Xanthobacter dioxanivorans: one gene and its partners. The protein of the gene in region 3 interacts with the protein of the main gene of each other region in a pairwise test. Links are inferred from orthologs where the notes say so. Each region holds a gene or a part of one and is shown on either strand. Other genes may lie near its edges. The genes, in order: EZH22_RS19945, EZH22_RS08720 and EZH22_RS06330.

Region 1 (3,591 bases), 3.0 Mb from region 3 along the record:
GTCGTGGTCCGCCTCGAGGGAGGCGAGGGCCTCGCGCAGCGAGCCGCACACGGTGGGGATCTGCTTCAGCTCGGCCGGCGGCAGGTCGTACAGGTCCTTGTCCATGGCGGAGCCGGGGTCGATCCGGTTCAGGATGCCGTCCATGCCGGCCATGAACAGGGCCGCGAAGGCGAGGTAGGGGTTCGCGCCCGGATCGGGGAAGCGGACCTCGACGCGCTTGGCCTTCGGATTGTTGGTGTACGGAATGCGGCAGGAGGCCGAGCGGTTGCGCGCCGAATAGGCGAGCAACACCGGGGCCTCATAGCCCGGGACCAGGCGCTTGTAGGAGTTGGTCAGCGGGTTGGTGAAGGCGTTCAGCGACTTGGCATGCTTGATGATGCCGCCGATGTACCACAGGCAGTATTCGCTGAGGTCCGCATACTTGTCACCGGCGAACAGGGGCTTGCCTTCCTTCCAGATGGACTGGTGGACATGCATGCCCGAGCCGTTGTCGCCGAACACCGGCTTCGGCATGAAGGTCGCCGTCTTGCCGTAGATGTTGGCCACCTGGTGGATGCAGTACTTGTAGACCTGAAGGTGGTCGGCCATGGTCACCAGCGGGCCGAACTTGAGGCCGAGCTCGTGCTGGGCGGAAGCCACCTCGTGGTGGTGCTTCTCGACCTTGGCGCCCATCTTCGCCATGGCGGCGAGCATCTCCGAGCGCATGTCCTGCGCCGAGTCGATGGGGGGCACGGGGAAGTAGCCGCCCTTGGTCTTCACCCGGTGGCCGAGGTTGCCGCCCTCATACTCGGTGTCGCCATTGGTCGGCAGCTCGATGGAGTCGAGCTTGAAGCCGGTGTTGTACGGGTCCGCCTTGAAGCGGACGTCGTCGAAGATGAAGAACTCGGCCTCGGGACCGAAATACACGGCGTCGCCGATGCCGGTGGACTTGGCGTAGGCCTCGGCCTTCTTCGCGATGGAGCGCGGGTCGCGGCCGTAGGGCTGGCCGGTGGTCGGCTCCAGCACGTCGCAGACGATCGAGAGGGTGGTCTCGGAGAAGAAGGGATCGATGCAGGTCGTCGCCGGATCCGGCATCAGCAGCATGTCGGACTCGTTGATCGCCTTCCAGCCGGCGATGGACGACCCGTCGAAGGCGGTCCCCTCGGTCAGGAACTCGTCATCGACCATGCTGATGTCAAAGGTAACATGCTGCCACTTGCCGCGCGGATCGGTGAAGCGCAGATCGACGTACTTCACGTCCTCGGCCTTGATGGTGTCGAGGACGTCCTTGGCCGTCTTGATTGTCATGGGTTGTACCTTTCTGCTGGCCTGCAGGTTTTTATTGGACGCGTCAGATCGCGTCGAGGCCGGATTCGCCGGTGCGGATGCGGATCGCCTCCTCGATTGAGGATACGAAGATCTTTCCGTCGCCGATACGCCCGGTCTGGGCGGCCCGGCGAATGGCTTCGACGGCCCTGTCTACCATATCGTCGGAGAGGACCACCTCAATCTTCACCTTGGGCAGGAAGTCCACCACATATTCCGCGCCGCGGTAGAGCTCGGTATGGCCCTTCTGCCGGCCGAAGCCCTTCGCCTCGGTGACGGTAATGCCTTGCAGACCCACGTCCTGGAGGGCTTCCTTCACCTCGTCGAGCTTGAAGGGCTTAATGATTGCCTCGATCTTCTTCATCCGCTCCATCTCCCGGGCCGGGCCACCGCCGCATGGTCAAGCCGGCACCATTAAAGCAGGATATGTGCCATGAACCGGCCCATGTGCCCATGCCGGGCGCCGCCGAGGAGCAGCGCTGCTTATGATTATGAAATAGGCTGAGTGACAATATTTTAGGCGAGTGCGCACGGGGCGACGTGCACTTTGTGGGCATCAACTGAACATATTGGGGGCAGGGGGTCTGTTCGTGCACGCACTTCTCGATCCACAGGAAATGGCCCGGGCCGACCGCTACGCCGTCGAGATGGGCATTCCATCCTTTACGCTGATGGAGCGCGCCGGTACCGCCGTCGCCGATGCGGTGGCGCGCTTTCCACTCTCCACGCGCGTGGTGGTGCTCTGCGGGCCGGGGAACAATGGCGGCGACGGCTTCGTCGCGGCGCGCGTGCTGACCCAGCGCGGCTTCAGGGTGCGCGTGGCGCTGCTGGGCACGGTGGCGCAGCTCGCCGGCGATGCCCGGCGCGCCGCGGAGCGCTGGCGCGGCCCGGTGGAGGAGCCGGCGGTCCTCGACCTCACCGATGCGGGCGTCATTGTGGATGCCCTCTACGGCGCCGGCCTGACGCGCGATCTCGACGGCGCGGCGAAGGCGCTGGTGCAGCGCATGGCGACCTCGGGGCGGCCGGTTGTCGCGGTGGACCTCCCGTCGGGGCTCGACGGGGCGACGGGCAAGGTGCGGGGAGCCGCGGCGCCGGCGAAGGAGACGGTCACCTTCTTCCGCCGCAAGCCCGGCCACCTGCTGGAACCCGGGCGCAGCCTGTGCGGCCGGGTGCGGGTCGCCGATATCGGCATTCCCGACGAGGCTCTGGCGGTCATCCGCCCGGCGACCTTCGTGAACATGCCGGATCTGTGGCGGGATGCCTTTCCGCTGCCGGCGGCCATGGGCCACAAATATGACCGTGGCCATGCGGTGGTGGTGAGCGGCGGCCCGTGGACCTGCGGCGCCGCCCGGCTCGCCGCCCGCGGGGCGCTGCGCGCCGGGGCGGGGCTGGTCACGGTCGCCTGCCCGCCCGATGCGCTGGCGCTGCATGCCGCCTCCTATGCGGCGCTGATGCCGCGCCCCGTCGAGGATGCGCCAGCCCTGGCCGGCCTTCTGTCCGATCGCAGGCTCGGCACGGTGGTGCTCGGCCCCGGCCTCGGCTCCGGCGCGGCGACGCGGGAGAAGATCGAGATCGCCGCCCCGGCCGCCGGCTGGTGCTCGATGCCGACGCCCTCACCAGCTATGCCGGCGTGCCCTGGGCGCTCGCCGCCATCGCCGCGCGCACCGACGGTTTGATCGTCACGCCCCATGAGGGCGAGTTCGCCCGCATGTTCCGTGGCGATCCGCAGGTGCTGGAAGCTCCGTCCAAGCTCGCGCGCACGCGCGCGGCCGCCGTCCGGCTCGGCGCGGTGGTGGTGCTCAAGGGGCCGGACACGGTGGTGGCCGCCCCAGACGGACGGGCCGCCATCGCCGAGAATGCGCCGGCCTGGCTCGCCACCGCCGGTGCCGGCGACGTGCTGGCGGGGATCGCCACCGGCCTGCTGGCGCAGGGCATGCCCACCTTCGACGCCGCCTGCGCGGCGGTGTGGTTGCACGGGCAGGCGGCGCGCAGCGCCGGGCCCGGCCTCGTGGCCGACGACCTGCCGGAGGCGCTGCGCGCGGTCTATGCCGAGCTGTACGATAGGCTCGGCGCCTGATGTGGATCAGCCCACCGCCACCAGCACCGCCCCGGCCGCGATGAGGGCAACGCCGAGCGCCGCCGCCGCCGACAGGCGCTCGCCCAGGAAGACGACGCCGAAAATCGCCACCAGCACCACGCTGAGCTTGTCCACCGGCGCCACGCGGGCGGCGTCGCCTGCCTTCAGGGCGCGGAAGTAGCACAGCCAGGAGGCTCCGGTGGCGAGGC
Region 2 (5,467 bases), 530 kb from region 3 along the record:
CGTCGAGGAGGGGGACCTTGAAGTCGTAGCCGAGGGCGGCGAGGGGGTGGGCGGTGACGAGGGCGCCGAGCACGTCCGCCGGGACGTCGCTGCGGCGCTCGAAGGCGGTCACGCGGGCCTGCTTGAACACGTCCTCGGCCAGCTTGTCGGCGAGGATCAGTTTGTCGCCGGCCTTGGCCCAATTGTCGGCGGGGGCGTCGGTCACCTCGTAGAGGCCGTAGGAGATCTTGGAGGCGAAGGAGATGGCGCGGTTGCCCGGCAGCGTCCAGGGCGTGGTGGTCCAGATGACGACGGAGGCGCCCCTCAGGTTGCCTTCGGAGGTCACCGGAAACTTCACCCAAACCGTGTCACTCGTAAAATCCTGGTACTCCACCTCGGCCTCGGCCAAGGCGGTCTTCTCCACCACGGACCACATGACCGGCTTCGAGCCACGGTACAAAAGCCCGTTCTCGGCGAACTTCATGATCTCGCGGGCGATCTGGGCTTCCGCCATGAAGGCCATGGTGGTGTAGGGGTGGTCCCAGTCGCCCTCCACGCCGAGGCGCTTGAACTCCTCGCGCTGGACGGCGAGCCAGTGCTCGGCATAGGCGCGGCATTCCTGGCGGAAGGCCACCATGGCGGCGGCGTCGGAGAAATCGGGCTTCTGCTTGCCCTTCTTGCGGTAGTTCTCCTCCTCGATCTTCCACTCGATGGGCAGGCCGTGGCAGTCCCAGCCGGGCACGTAGTTCGAGTCGTAGCCGAGCATCTGCTGGGAGCGCGTCACCACGTCCTTGAGGATCTTGTTGAGCGCATGGCCGATATGGATGTTGCCGTTGGCATAAGGCGGGCCGTCGTGCAGCACGAAGCGGGCGCGGCCGCGTCCGGCCTCGCGCAGGCGGCCGTAGAGATCGGTGCGCGCCCAGCGGGCCAGCAGTTCCGGCTCCTTCTGGGGCAGGCCGCCGCGCATGGGGAACGCCGTCTCGGGCAAAAACAGGGTCTTGGAATAGTCCGGGGCGCCGGACGGGGGCTTTTCGGTCATGGAACGCTCGGGGGATGAGGTCGGATCAGGCGGACGAACCCGGCGTCCCCCGCGCGCTCAGCCGCGCCGGCGGGGGGCCGGGCCGATAATTCGCGCCGCAAGGGGCGCTGCGTGGCGGGGCGCAAGCCCGCCGGAATGGGACGATCCGCACATGGATCCGGCTTCTAGCAGGCGGCCCCGGCCGCGAAAAGCCCACAGATCCGCGCAGCGCCCGGCCCCCGGCCCGTCCGCGCAAAAAGCCCCGCGCCGGCGCGCCCGCCGCCGGGCGCGCCAAAAAGGCCTCCGGCACTGCAAGGCGCCAGCCACCGGGCGCGCAAAAAAAGACCCCGGCACCGAGGTGCCGGGGCTTTCTTGGTTCCCCTCTTTTTTAAATCGCCGGGGCGGCAGCGCCGCCCCGGTAAAGGCTCACGAGTGGTAGGCGCGTTCGCCGTGCTCGTTGATGTCGAGGCCCTCGCGCTCCACGTCGGTCGTGGGACGCAGGCCCACCACCACCGAGATCACGAACAGGATCACCGCGGTGCCGATGCCGGACCAGGCCACGGTGATGAGCACGCCCTTGACCTGCGCGATCAGCTGGGTGGCCATGTCGTAGTCGGCGACCTTGCCGATGGTGTAGTCGAAGATGCCTGTGCCGCCGAGGGCCGGGTTCACCAGGATGCCGGTGGCGATGGCGCCGACGATGCCGCCGATGCCGTGCACGCCGAACACGTCGAGCGCGTCGTCATAGCCGAACGCGTTCTTCACGGCGGTGCAGAAGATGAAGCAGATCGGGGAGACGACCAGCCCCAGCACCAGCGAGCCCATGATGCCGGAGAAGCCCGACGGCGGCGTGACGGCCACGAGGCCGGCGACGATGCCCGAGGCCAGGCCCAGCATGGAGGGCTTGCCCTTCACCAGCCACTCCACGAACATCCAGGAGATGGCCGCGGCGCAGGTGGCGATGAACGTGTTCATCATGGCGAGGCCGGTCACCGCGTTCGACTCGAGGTTCGAGCCGGCGTTGAAGCCGAACCAGCCGACCCACAGCAGGGAGGCGCCGACCATGGTGAGGGTGAGCGAGTGGGGCGAGAGCGCCTCCTTGCCGTAGCCGAGCCGCTTGCCCACCATCAGGCAGGCCACCAGGCCGGCGATGCCGGCATTGATGTGCACCACGGTGCCGCCCGCGAAGTCGATGGCTCCGAGGGAGAAGATGTAGCCGGCATCGGCGAGGACGGCGTCGAGGGCGGTCTGCGCGGCGGTCTTGGCGGCGCCGTCAGCGGCGGCGGCAACCGCCTTGGCGGCCGCGTCGATGGCGTCAGGGCCGGCCCAGTACCAGACCATGTGGGCCACCGGGAAGTACACGAAGGTCACCCACAGCGGCACGAACAGGACCACGGCGGTGAACTTGGTGCGCTCCGCGAAGGCGCCGAAGATCAGGGCGGGGGTGATCATGGCGAAGGTCATCTGGAACGCGATGTAGACGAGTTCCGGAATTGCCACGCCAACCGAGAAGGTGGCCGCCAGGGAGTCGGTGGTCACGCCCGAGAGGAACGCCTTGGAGAAGCCGCCGATGAAGGGCGAGCCGCCGGTGAAGGCGAGGGAGTAGCCGTACAGCACCCAGATGAGGCCGACGATGCACACGCAGTAGCCGACCTGCATCAGCACCGAGAGCATGTTCTTGGCGCGTACCAGGCCGCCGTAGAACAGGAACAGGCCCGGCACCGACATCATCAGCACGAGCAGCGAGGACGTGAGCATCCAGGCCACGTCGCCCTTGTTCACGGTGGGCGCGGCCGCGGCCGCGGCGGCCGTGGTGCCGGCGTCGGCGGCGGGCGCGGCGGTCTGTGCCAAGGCTGGCAAGGCGAACGCCGTCGCCAGAAGAAGCGCGGGAATCCCCACGCGGGACCACGTCTTGGACGTCATGGAAGAAAGCTCCGTCGAATGAGGAAGGCTCAAAGCGCGTCGGCGTCGGTCTCGCCGGTGCGGATGCGCACGGCGTGGTCGATCGGGAAAACGAAGATCTTGCCGTCGCCGATCTGCCCGGTCTTCGCGGAAGCGGTGATCGCCTCCACCACCTTCGCGACCTGATCGGCGGCCACGGCCACCTCGATCTTGAGCTTCGGCAGGAAGCTCACGGCATATTCGGCACCGCGGTAGATCTCGGTGTGGCCCTTCTGCCGCCCGTATCCCTTCACCTCGGTCACGGTCAGACCGTGCACACCGATACCGGTGAGGGCGTCGCGCACCTCCTCCAGCTTGAATGGCTTGATGATGGCCATGACGATCTTCATGGATCGGTCCCTGTCCCCTGATGCCGCCGCCCCGGAACGGGTACGCGCGGTGTTTTTTCGCGGCGGCTTCGCCGAGCGGGCCGGGGAGATCCGCGCCGCGGCTGGCAAGCCTGCGGCATTGGAATCAATTACCGTGCCAAGAGATCAGGAGGTGGGAGTCCCGTGCATATTTTTACGCCACGGCGCGCGCGGGCCGGGCTTTGCCGCCCGATCGCCGCTTTTGCTGCCTAATTTTTAGCTTCTAAGCCTATTTATAACTCAGGTCTGTGCATGGCGGGGGTTGGGGATGGTGCGGAAGTAGGGATGCCCGCGATTATCGGGGCGTTACCGGTCGCATCAGCCCCTCCTGCGCCGCCGAGGCGACCAGAAGTCCGTCGCGGGTGAACAGCTCCCCGCGGCAGAAACCCCGCCCTGCGAACGCCGCGGGGCTCTCCTGCACGTAGAGCAGCCACTCGTCGGCGCGAAAGCGGCGGTGAAACCACAGCGCATGATCGAGGCTGGCCACCTGCAGGTCGGGGTCGAACACCGATTTCCCGTGCGGCAGCAACGCCGCCTGGAGCAGGGAAAGGTCTGAAGCATAGGCAAGGACCGCCTGATGCGTAGGCAGATCGTCCGGCAAGGGATCTCTGGCGCGCACCCACATGCTCGGCCGCGTCCCCGGGGCGCCGAGATACGCGGGGTCGAGGGTGGTGGGCTTCACCTCCAGCGGGCGCAGGGACATCCAGTCGGCCCGCGCGGCGCGCGGAAAGCGGGCGAGGAGGCGCTCGCGCCAGACTTCGTCGGAGGGCAGATCCTCCGGCAGGGGCACCTCGGGCATGGTGCCCTGGTGAAACAGGCCGCTCTCCTCGATCTGGAACGACACCGCCATGGTGAAGATGGCCTGGCCGTGCTGGATGGCGACCACCCGCCGGGTGGTGAAGGAGCGCCCGTCGCGGATGCGGTCCACGTCGTAGATGATGGGCACCCGCGGATCCCCGCCGAGCAGGAAGTAGCCGTGAAGCGAGTGGGCGATGCGATCCGCCTCCACCGTCCGCCGCGCCGCCACCAGCGCCTGGGCCACCACCTGCCCGCCGAACACGCGGCCGCCGTCCGGGGACGCGGTGCGACCGCGGAACAGGTTGATCTCCAGGGTTTCAAGGTCGAGGATGTCCAGAAGCGTACCCACGTTGGACGGTGATCCGGTCATGCGGCTCGGCTCGTTGGGCGCCGTCGCGCGGGGCGATCGGGCGAAAGGGATGGACAGCGAGGACGCCATGCCGGCGCCGTCCGCGTCAACCCCGAAAACGTCAGCCGCTTGCCGTATAGGGTGACGCGGGACCGCACCGCCTGGTGCGGAAAAGAGCACAGGCCGCGCCGGCCGGCGCCACACGACCACGGTGCCCGCGGCACCGGAGAAGTCCAAGGAGCAGAACAATGGCCTCCCTGAATGCGCCCCACCCGGAATTCGCACCGGGCGCCGCCGCCACGGCGGCGGCCGCGCGGGCGGATGTCGCCATCGTCGGCGGCGGCCTCGCCGGGCTCAGCCTCGCCCTCGCCCTGCGCCAGGGCCTCGGGCCGGACGCGGACATCGTGCTGTTCGATCCGGCCCTGGCGAAGCCGACCATCGAAGACGGGCGGGCCTCGGCCATCGCCGCCGGGGCGCGGCGGCTGCTGACCACCCTGGGCGCCTGGGAGCGGATCAGCCGGGAGGCGGAGCCGATCCGGTCCATGGTGGTCACCGACAGCCGCACCAAGGACGTGGCGCGGCCCACCTTCCTCACCTTCGACGGCGGACTGGAGGACGGTGCCCTGGAGCCGGGCGAGGCCTTCGCCTACATGGTGCCCAACGCCGCCCTGCAGCATGCCCTCGTCGATTGCGCGCGGGCGGCGGGCATCGACCTGCGCGCCGAGGCGGTGGATGCGTTTGCCGCCGACCGCAGCGGCGTGAGCCTTTCGAGCGCCTCGGGCGCGCCGCTGCGCGCGCAGCTCCTCGTCGCCTGCGACGGGGCCCGCTCGCGCATCCGCGCCATGGCCGGCATCGCCAACGTCTCGTGGGGCTACGGCCAGAGCGGCATCACCTTCACGGTGGAGCACGAGCGTCCGCACGAGGGCCGCGCCGAGGAGCACTTCCTGCCCGCCGGCCCCTTCGCCACCCTGCCTTTGCCCGGCAACCGCAGCTCCATCGTCTGGACCGAGCGCA
Region 3 (5,975 bases):
CAGGCGACCTCGGCGATGCTCTTGGCCACCCGCTCCGCCTTCACGATCGTGCCGCCGCCATAGAGGCGGGCGGCGGCTCCGGCGCCATCGTAGAGCACGCAGGCCTGCCCCGGCGCAACGCCTTCCTCGCCGACCGCCAGATAGACGGCCGGTGTGCCATCGGCGCCACGGCCGAGCCGGGCAGGCACCGGCGGGCGCGTCGAGCGCACCTTCACGAACACCTCCGCCTCCCGCGCCACGGCCTCCTCGAACGGCATGTCGCCGAGCCAGTTCACGTCGGCCATATGGATGGCGCGCACCGCCAGAGCCTCGCGCGGGCCGACCCGCACTTCCCGCCGCGCCGCGTCGATGGCGATCACGTAGAGCGGTTCGGGCGTGGCGATGCCGAGGCCCTTCCGCTGTCCGATGGTGTAGTGCATGACGCCGCGATGGCGGCCGAGCACGCGGCCGTCGAGATGCACGATGTCGCCCGGCTCGGCGGCTTCGGGGCGCAGACGCTCCACCACTTCCGCATAGTCGCCGCCGGGCACGAAGCAGATGTCCTGGCTGTCCGGCTTGTCCGCCACCGGCAGGCCGAATTCGGCGGCGAGCGCCCGCACGTCCGCCTTGCGCATCTCGCCGAGGGGGAAGCGCAGGCGGTCGAGCTGCGCGGCGGTGGTGGCATAAAGGAAATAGGACTGGTCGCGCGCCTCCTCCGCCGCCCGGAAGAGGCCGCGCCGGCCATCGGGCAGCGCTCGGCTGGCCACATAATGGCCGGTGGCCAGGTAGCGGGCGCCGAGCTCCTCGGCTGTGGCGAGGAGGTCGCGGAACTTGACCGTGCGGTTGCAGTCCACGCAGGGGATCGGCGTGACGCCCGCGGCGTAGCTCGCGGCGAAGCGGTCGATCACCTCCTCCTGGAAGCGGCTTTCATAATCCAGCACGTAATGGGGGATGCCCAGGGTGCGGGCCACCTCGCTGGCGTCGTAGATGTCCTGCCCGGCACAGCAGGCGCCGCGCCGGTGGGCCGCCTCGCCATGGTCGTAGAGCTGGAGCGTCACGCCCACCACGTCATAGCCGGCGCGCGCCAGGAGGCCCGCCACCACGGAGGAATCCACCCCGCCCGACATGGCCACCACCACGCGGATGGAGGCGGGGTCGCCCGGCATGTCGAAGGGAGGAGCCGCTGGGATCATGTTGGTTCTTCGTTCCGCCGCGTGGCGCGGGCGCGGCCTCAATATAGGTGCGTGCGCCCGGGACGCAATTCGTTCCCGTTCTCAGGCCAGGTTTCCGGGCCAGGTTTCCGGGCCAGGTTTCCGGGCGAGGTTCTCGGGCCCCGTTCTCTGGGCCGCGTCCTCTTGGTCCTGCATCACGGCAAAATCGGGGTCGGTCGCGCCGCCGGGGCAGGCTGCACGCAGCTCCCCTCTCGTGGGACCGACGGATGCGGGGGGTGCGAGGCGCGCCGACGCTCCTATGCGCGCGCGGCGCGGCGGGCGGGCTCCTCGTCCTCCGCCGGGCCCTCGAACACCGCGATCAGCGCCCGCCTTATGGTGGACTGGCGGGCGGCGCCGGTGATCTTCGCGCCCATCAGGTCGGTGACGTAGAACACGTCCACCGCCCGCTCGCCGAAGGTGGCCACATGCGCCGAGGCGATGTTGAGGTTGAGCCGCGACAGGGTGTTGGTGAGGGCGAACAGCAGGCCCGGCCGGTCGAGGCCGGACACCTCCACCACCGTGTGCCGGTTGGACCAGGAATTGTTCACCGTCACCTCGGGCTCCACGGTGAAGGTGCGGCGGCCCTTGGGCAGCTTGCGGGCCATCACCTCCGGCAGCCGGACCTCGCCGGTCAGCGCCTGCTCCACCGCCTCCTGGATGCGGCCGGCGCGGCGCAGTTCGTCGTCGTCCCGGTCGAAGGCGCGGCGGATGGCGATGGTGTCGAGGGCAAGGCCGTCGGTGGTGGTGGAGATGTGGGCGTCCACGATGTTCGCCCCCGCCGCCGCGCACGCCCCGGCGATGATCGACAGCAGCTTGGGATGGTCGGGCGCGAGCACGGTGAGGGTGGTGATGCCGCGCCCCGGCTCCAGCGCCGCATGGGTGGCGATGGAGCGACCGGCCTGCTCGGTGGCATCGACGAAGCGGGCGTGGCGCAGCTTGGTGTCGAGGTCCACCCGCAGCCAGTAGGGCGGGTAGTGCCGCGCCACGTAGGTGGCCACCTTCTCGTCGGTCCAGTCGGAAAGCGCGTGGCGGAACTGGCCCTGGGCGGCGGTGACGCGCTTGCCCCGGTCCACTTCCGAGAAGCCGCCGGTGAGGACCGGCTCGGTCTCATAATAAAGCGTGCGCAGCAGCTGGGCCTTCCAGCCGTTCCACGTGCCCGGCCCCACCGCCTTGATATCGGCGGTGGTGATGATGGTGAGCAGCTTCATGCGCTCGAGGTTCTGCACCACCGAGGCGAAGTTCTCGATGGTCTTGCGGTCGGACAGGTCGCGGGACTGGGCCACCTGCGACATGACGAGGTGCTGCTCCACCAGCCAGGCCACCGTCTCGGTCTCCACCGGCGAGAGGCCGAAGCGCGGGCACAGGCGCCGGGCGATGCGGGCGCCGGCCACCGAGTGGTCCTCGGGGCGGCCCTTGGCGATGTCGTGCAGGAGCAGGGCCACATAGAGCAGGTTGCGGTTCTTCACCGTGCCCATGAGGTCGTTGGCGAGGCCGTTCTCCGGATTGACCTTGCGCTCGATCTCCGAGAGCACGCCGATGCAGCGCAAGAGGTGCTCGTCCACCGTATAGTGGTGGTACATGTTGAATTGCATCATGGCCACGACCTTGCCGAACTCCGGCAGGAAGCGGCCGAGCACGCCGGCCTCGTTCATGCGCCGCAGGACCGTCTCAGGCGCGTTCTTCGAGGTGACGATCTCCAGGAACAGGCGGTTCGCCTCGGCATTCTCGCGCACGGCGGCGTCGATCAGCGGCAGCGAGCGGGCGGCCAGCTGCATGGCATCGGGATGGAGCGCGAGGTTGCGCTTGTCCGCCACGTGGAAGATGCGGATGAGGTTGACCGGGTCGCGCCGGAACGCGTCCTCGTCCGCCACGTTCAGGCGGTCATGGTCGAGGATGAAGTCCGTCGTTTCCTTCAGCGTGATGCGGCGCGAGCCGGCACGGAAGCGCTCCACCATGCCCTTGAGGCCGGGAACCGGCTTCTCGTGGCGCTCCTCCAGCGCGGCGGAGAGGATGGCGGTAAGGTCGCCCACATCCTTCGCCACGAGGAAATAGTGCTTCATGAAGCGTTCCACGTCCTTCTGGCCGGGATGCTCCGTGTAGCCGAGGCGCTGGGCCATATCCCGCTGCACGTCGAAGGACAGGCGGTCCTCGGGGCGGCCGGTGAGGAAGTGGAGATGGCAGCGCACCGACCAGAGGAAGTCCTCGCAGCGGGTGAAGAGGCGCGCCTCCTCGCGGGTGAAGACCGCCTTCGCCACCAGCTGGCTGGTGGTCTGCACCCGGTAGACGTACTTGGCGATCCAGAACAGGGTGTGCAGGTCGCGCAGCCCGCCCTTGCCGTCCTTCACATTGGGTTCGACCAGGTAGCGCGACTGGCCGGAGCGGCGCAGGCGCTCTTCCCGCTCCGCCATCTTGGCGGCGACGAACTCGGCCCCGGTGCCTTCCACTACTTCCTTGTCGAAGCGCTTCTCCAGGTCCTCGAACAGGGCTTTCTCGCCCACCAGGTAGCGCGCCTCGAGGATGGAGGTGCGGATGGTGAAGTCCGCCCGCGCCTGGCGCAGGCACTCCTCCACCGAGCGCGTGGCGTGGCCCACCTTCAGCCCGAGATCCCACAGGATATAAAGCATGGCCTCGGCCACGCTCTCGCCCCAGGCGGTCTGCTTGTAGGGCAAGAGGAACAGGATGTCCGTGTCGGACCCTGGCGCCATCATGCCCCGGCCGTATCCGCCCACCGCGGCGACGGCCATGCGCTCCGAGCGGGAGGGGTTGTCCACCGGATAGAGGAAGGTGGCCGCCACCTCATGGGCCGAGGTGATGACCGCGTCCTGCAGGGCGGACAGGCGCATGGCGCAGCAGCGCCCGCAGCCGTCCTCCTTCAACAGGCGCTCAGCTTCGGCGTGGCCCTCCTGGAGGGCCTTCTTGAGGCGGAGCACGACCGCGTTGCGCAGGTCGATGTCACGTCCCTTGTGGGCGGCGCCGATCTCTCGGATCTCCGCCTTGAGCATCAAGCCTTCGAAGGGTTCGCCGATGACGCGGTGGGCTCTGGGGGTACGGATGGTGGACATGCTCGGCGATCTGCAAGGCCCGCGAGGAAAAGGCAGTCTTCCCCTTTACCGCAATCATCCGCTGGCCGCGAGCGGCGTGTTGCGGCTGCGCTCATCAAAGCGCCCATCTTCGGAGGGAGGATGCGTACCTGACGCAAGGAGATGCATCATGCGAGGATGGACGAGGGGGAGGGTGCCGGCGGTCCTCGTCATGGCCGGGTTGACTGTCGCCGGCTTGACTGTCGCCGGCTTGGCCGTGGGCACGCAGGCCGCGCAGGCGCAGACAGCGGCCCAGACCCGGCAGTCACCGGCCCAGACCCGGCCGAGCGCGCGCCCGACGCCGAAGCCCACCCAGCCCGCCCGCACGTCGCCGACCACGCGGTCCCGGTCCACGTCCCCGCTGCGTCCGGACCCGACGCCGGATCCGCGGCCGAACCCCTACCCGAAGCCGCAGCCGACGCGGCCGACGACGCAGGCCCCCCGCATGGCCCCGCCGCCCGACGACCCGTCGCCGGTGGTGCTCCAGCCGTCCCAGCGTGCGTGGGGGCCCGGCGGGCCAGTGGCGGCCGGCGCGGCCCTCGGCTCACTGCAGCCGGGACTTGCCACCTCCGTGGCGGGTCCGGCTCCGGCCAACGGCATGTGCTGGTATTACAAGACCCCTGACCGCCGGGTCGGCTTCTGGGACAAGTGCACGCCGTAGCGGCGGCACGCCGTGGGATCGCTGGCGTCCCGGCTTGACCCCCGCCGGGGCCGGCTTTGCGGGCCTTCCTTAACCGCTCCTTATGGCCGCCGACCTTACCTTTCGCCATCGCGGCCGCCGGGAAGGCGTCTGCGGCACGCGCTGCGCTTCCGCCCCAATTCCATGGTGGAAGGGGCGGGAATCGATCGATTGGTGAGCGACGGGTCTTGCGGATGGTGGCACGCGGACGAGGCGAGGGCATGAGGCGGGAACCGGTGCTGGAGCGCCAGGAATCCCTGTTCGACATCCGCCTCGATGCGCGCGACCGCTCGGGTGGCGCCCCGCCTCCGGCGGACCCGCCGCGCCGCGTCCGCGCCGCGAAGAAGGCCGAGCCACCGCCGGAGCCGCCGGCGCCCCGCCGCGGCCGCGCCGAGCCGCCCGCCCGCCCGCGGCGCAGGCGGCGGGGGCCGTTCCTGTTCCGCCTCGTCAAATGGGGCTTCATCCTCGGCCTGTGGGGCGTCCTGGCCCTCGCCGGCGTCATCGCCTACGAGGCGTCGAAGCTGCCGCCCATGCAGACGCTGATGATCCCCAAGCGTCCGCCCACCGTCACCGTGCTGGCCGCCGACGGCAAGGCGCTGGCGACGCGCGGCGACATGGGCGGTGTCGCGGTGCCCATCCGCGAGCTGCCGCCCTATCTGCCGAAGGCGTTCGTCGCCATCGAGGACCAGCGCTTCTACAGTCATTTCGGCCTCGATCCGGAGGGCCTGGCGCGGGCGCTGGTCACCAATCTCACCTCGCGGCGCCTGCGGCAGGGCGGCTCGACGCTGACCCAGCAGCTGGCCAAGAACCTGTTCCTCACCCAGGAGCGCACCGCCTCGCGCAAGGTGCAGGAGCTGGTGCTGGCCCTGTGGCTGGAGCACAAGTTCACCAAGGACGAGATCCTCGACCTCTATCTCAACCGCGTCTATTTCGGCGCCGGCGCCTACGGGGTGGAGGCGGCGGCCCAGCGCTATTTCGGCAAATCGGCCCGGCAGGTGAGCCTCGCCGAGGCGGCCATGCTCGCCG

What was found.
Region 1: the proteins of EZH22_RS06330 (region 3) and EZH22_RS19945 interact in binary tests that used the Escherichia coli proteins (3 or more experiments, as listed by UniProt). The link is inferred for Xanthobacter dioxanivorans from one-to-one orthologs.
Region 2: the proteins of EZH22_RS06330 (region 3) and EZH22_RS08720 interact in binary tests that used the Escherichia coli proteins (3 or more experiments, as listed by UniProt). The link is inferred for Xanthobacter dioxanivorans from one-to-one orthologs.

What each region holds. Positions count from the first base shown.
Region 1 is NZ_CP063362.1:4,280,871-4,284,461, forward strand. The notes cover bases 1-2,861. They hold EZH22_RS19945 (P-II family nitrogen regulator), read right to left. Parts: upstream 1,670-2,861; coding sequence 1,331-1,669; downstream 1-1,330. Other genes in these bases: glnA (type I glutamate--ammonia ligase), read right to left, coding at 1-1,281. Outside these bases: EZH22_RS19955 (EamA family transporter), read right to left, coding at 3,389-3,591. UniProt on the Escherichia coli protein: P-II indirectly controls the transcription of the glutamine synthetase gene (glnA). P-II prevents NR-II-catalyzed conversion of NR-I to NR-I-phosphate, the transcriptional activator of GlnA. When P-II is uridylylated to P-II-UMP, these events are reversed.
Region 2 is NZ_CP063362.1:1,841,713-1,847,179, forward strand. The notes cover bases 1,620-4,440. They hold EZH22_RS08720 (P-II family nitrogen regulator), read right to left. Parts: upstream 3,289-4,440; coding sequence 2,950-3,288; downstream 1,620-2,949. Other genes in these bases: EZH22_RS08715 (ammonium transporter), read right to left, coding at 1,620-2,920; EZH22_RS08725 (hypothetical protein), read left to right, coding at 3,275-3,526; tesB (acyl-CoA thioesterase II), read right to left, coding at 3,602-4,440. Outside these bases: ileS (isoleucine--tRNA ligase), read right to left, coding at 1-1,018; more of EZH22_RS08715, read right to left, coding at 1,424-1,619; more of tesB, read right to left, coding at 4,441-4,474; EZH22_RS08735 (ubiquinone biosynthesis hydroxylase), read left to right, coding at 4,702-5,467. UniProt on the Escherichia coli protein: Involved in the regulation of nitrogen metabolism. Regulates the activity of its targets by protein-protein interaction in response to the nitrogen status of the cell.
Region 3 is NZ_CP063362.1:1,310,824-1,316,798, reverse strand. What follows is about bases 1,248-4,576. They hold EZH22_RS06330 ([protein-PII] uridylyltransferase), read right to left. Parts: upstream 4,253-4,576; coding sequence 1,448-4,252; downstream 1,248-1,447. Other genes in these bases: EZH22_RS06325 (hypothetical protein), read left to right, coding at 4,401-4,576. Outside these bases: tRNA 2-thiouridine(34) synthase MnmA, read right to left, coding at 1-1,172; more of EZH22_RS06325, read left to right, coding at 4,577-4,931; EZH22_RS06320 (transglycosylase domain-containing protein), read left to right, coding at 5,171-5,975.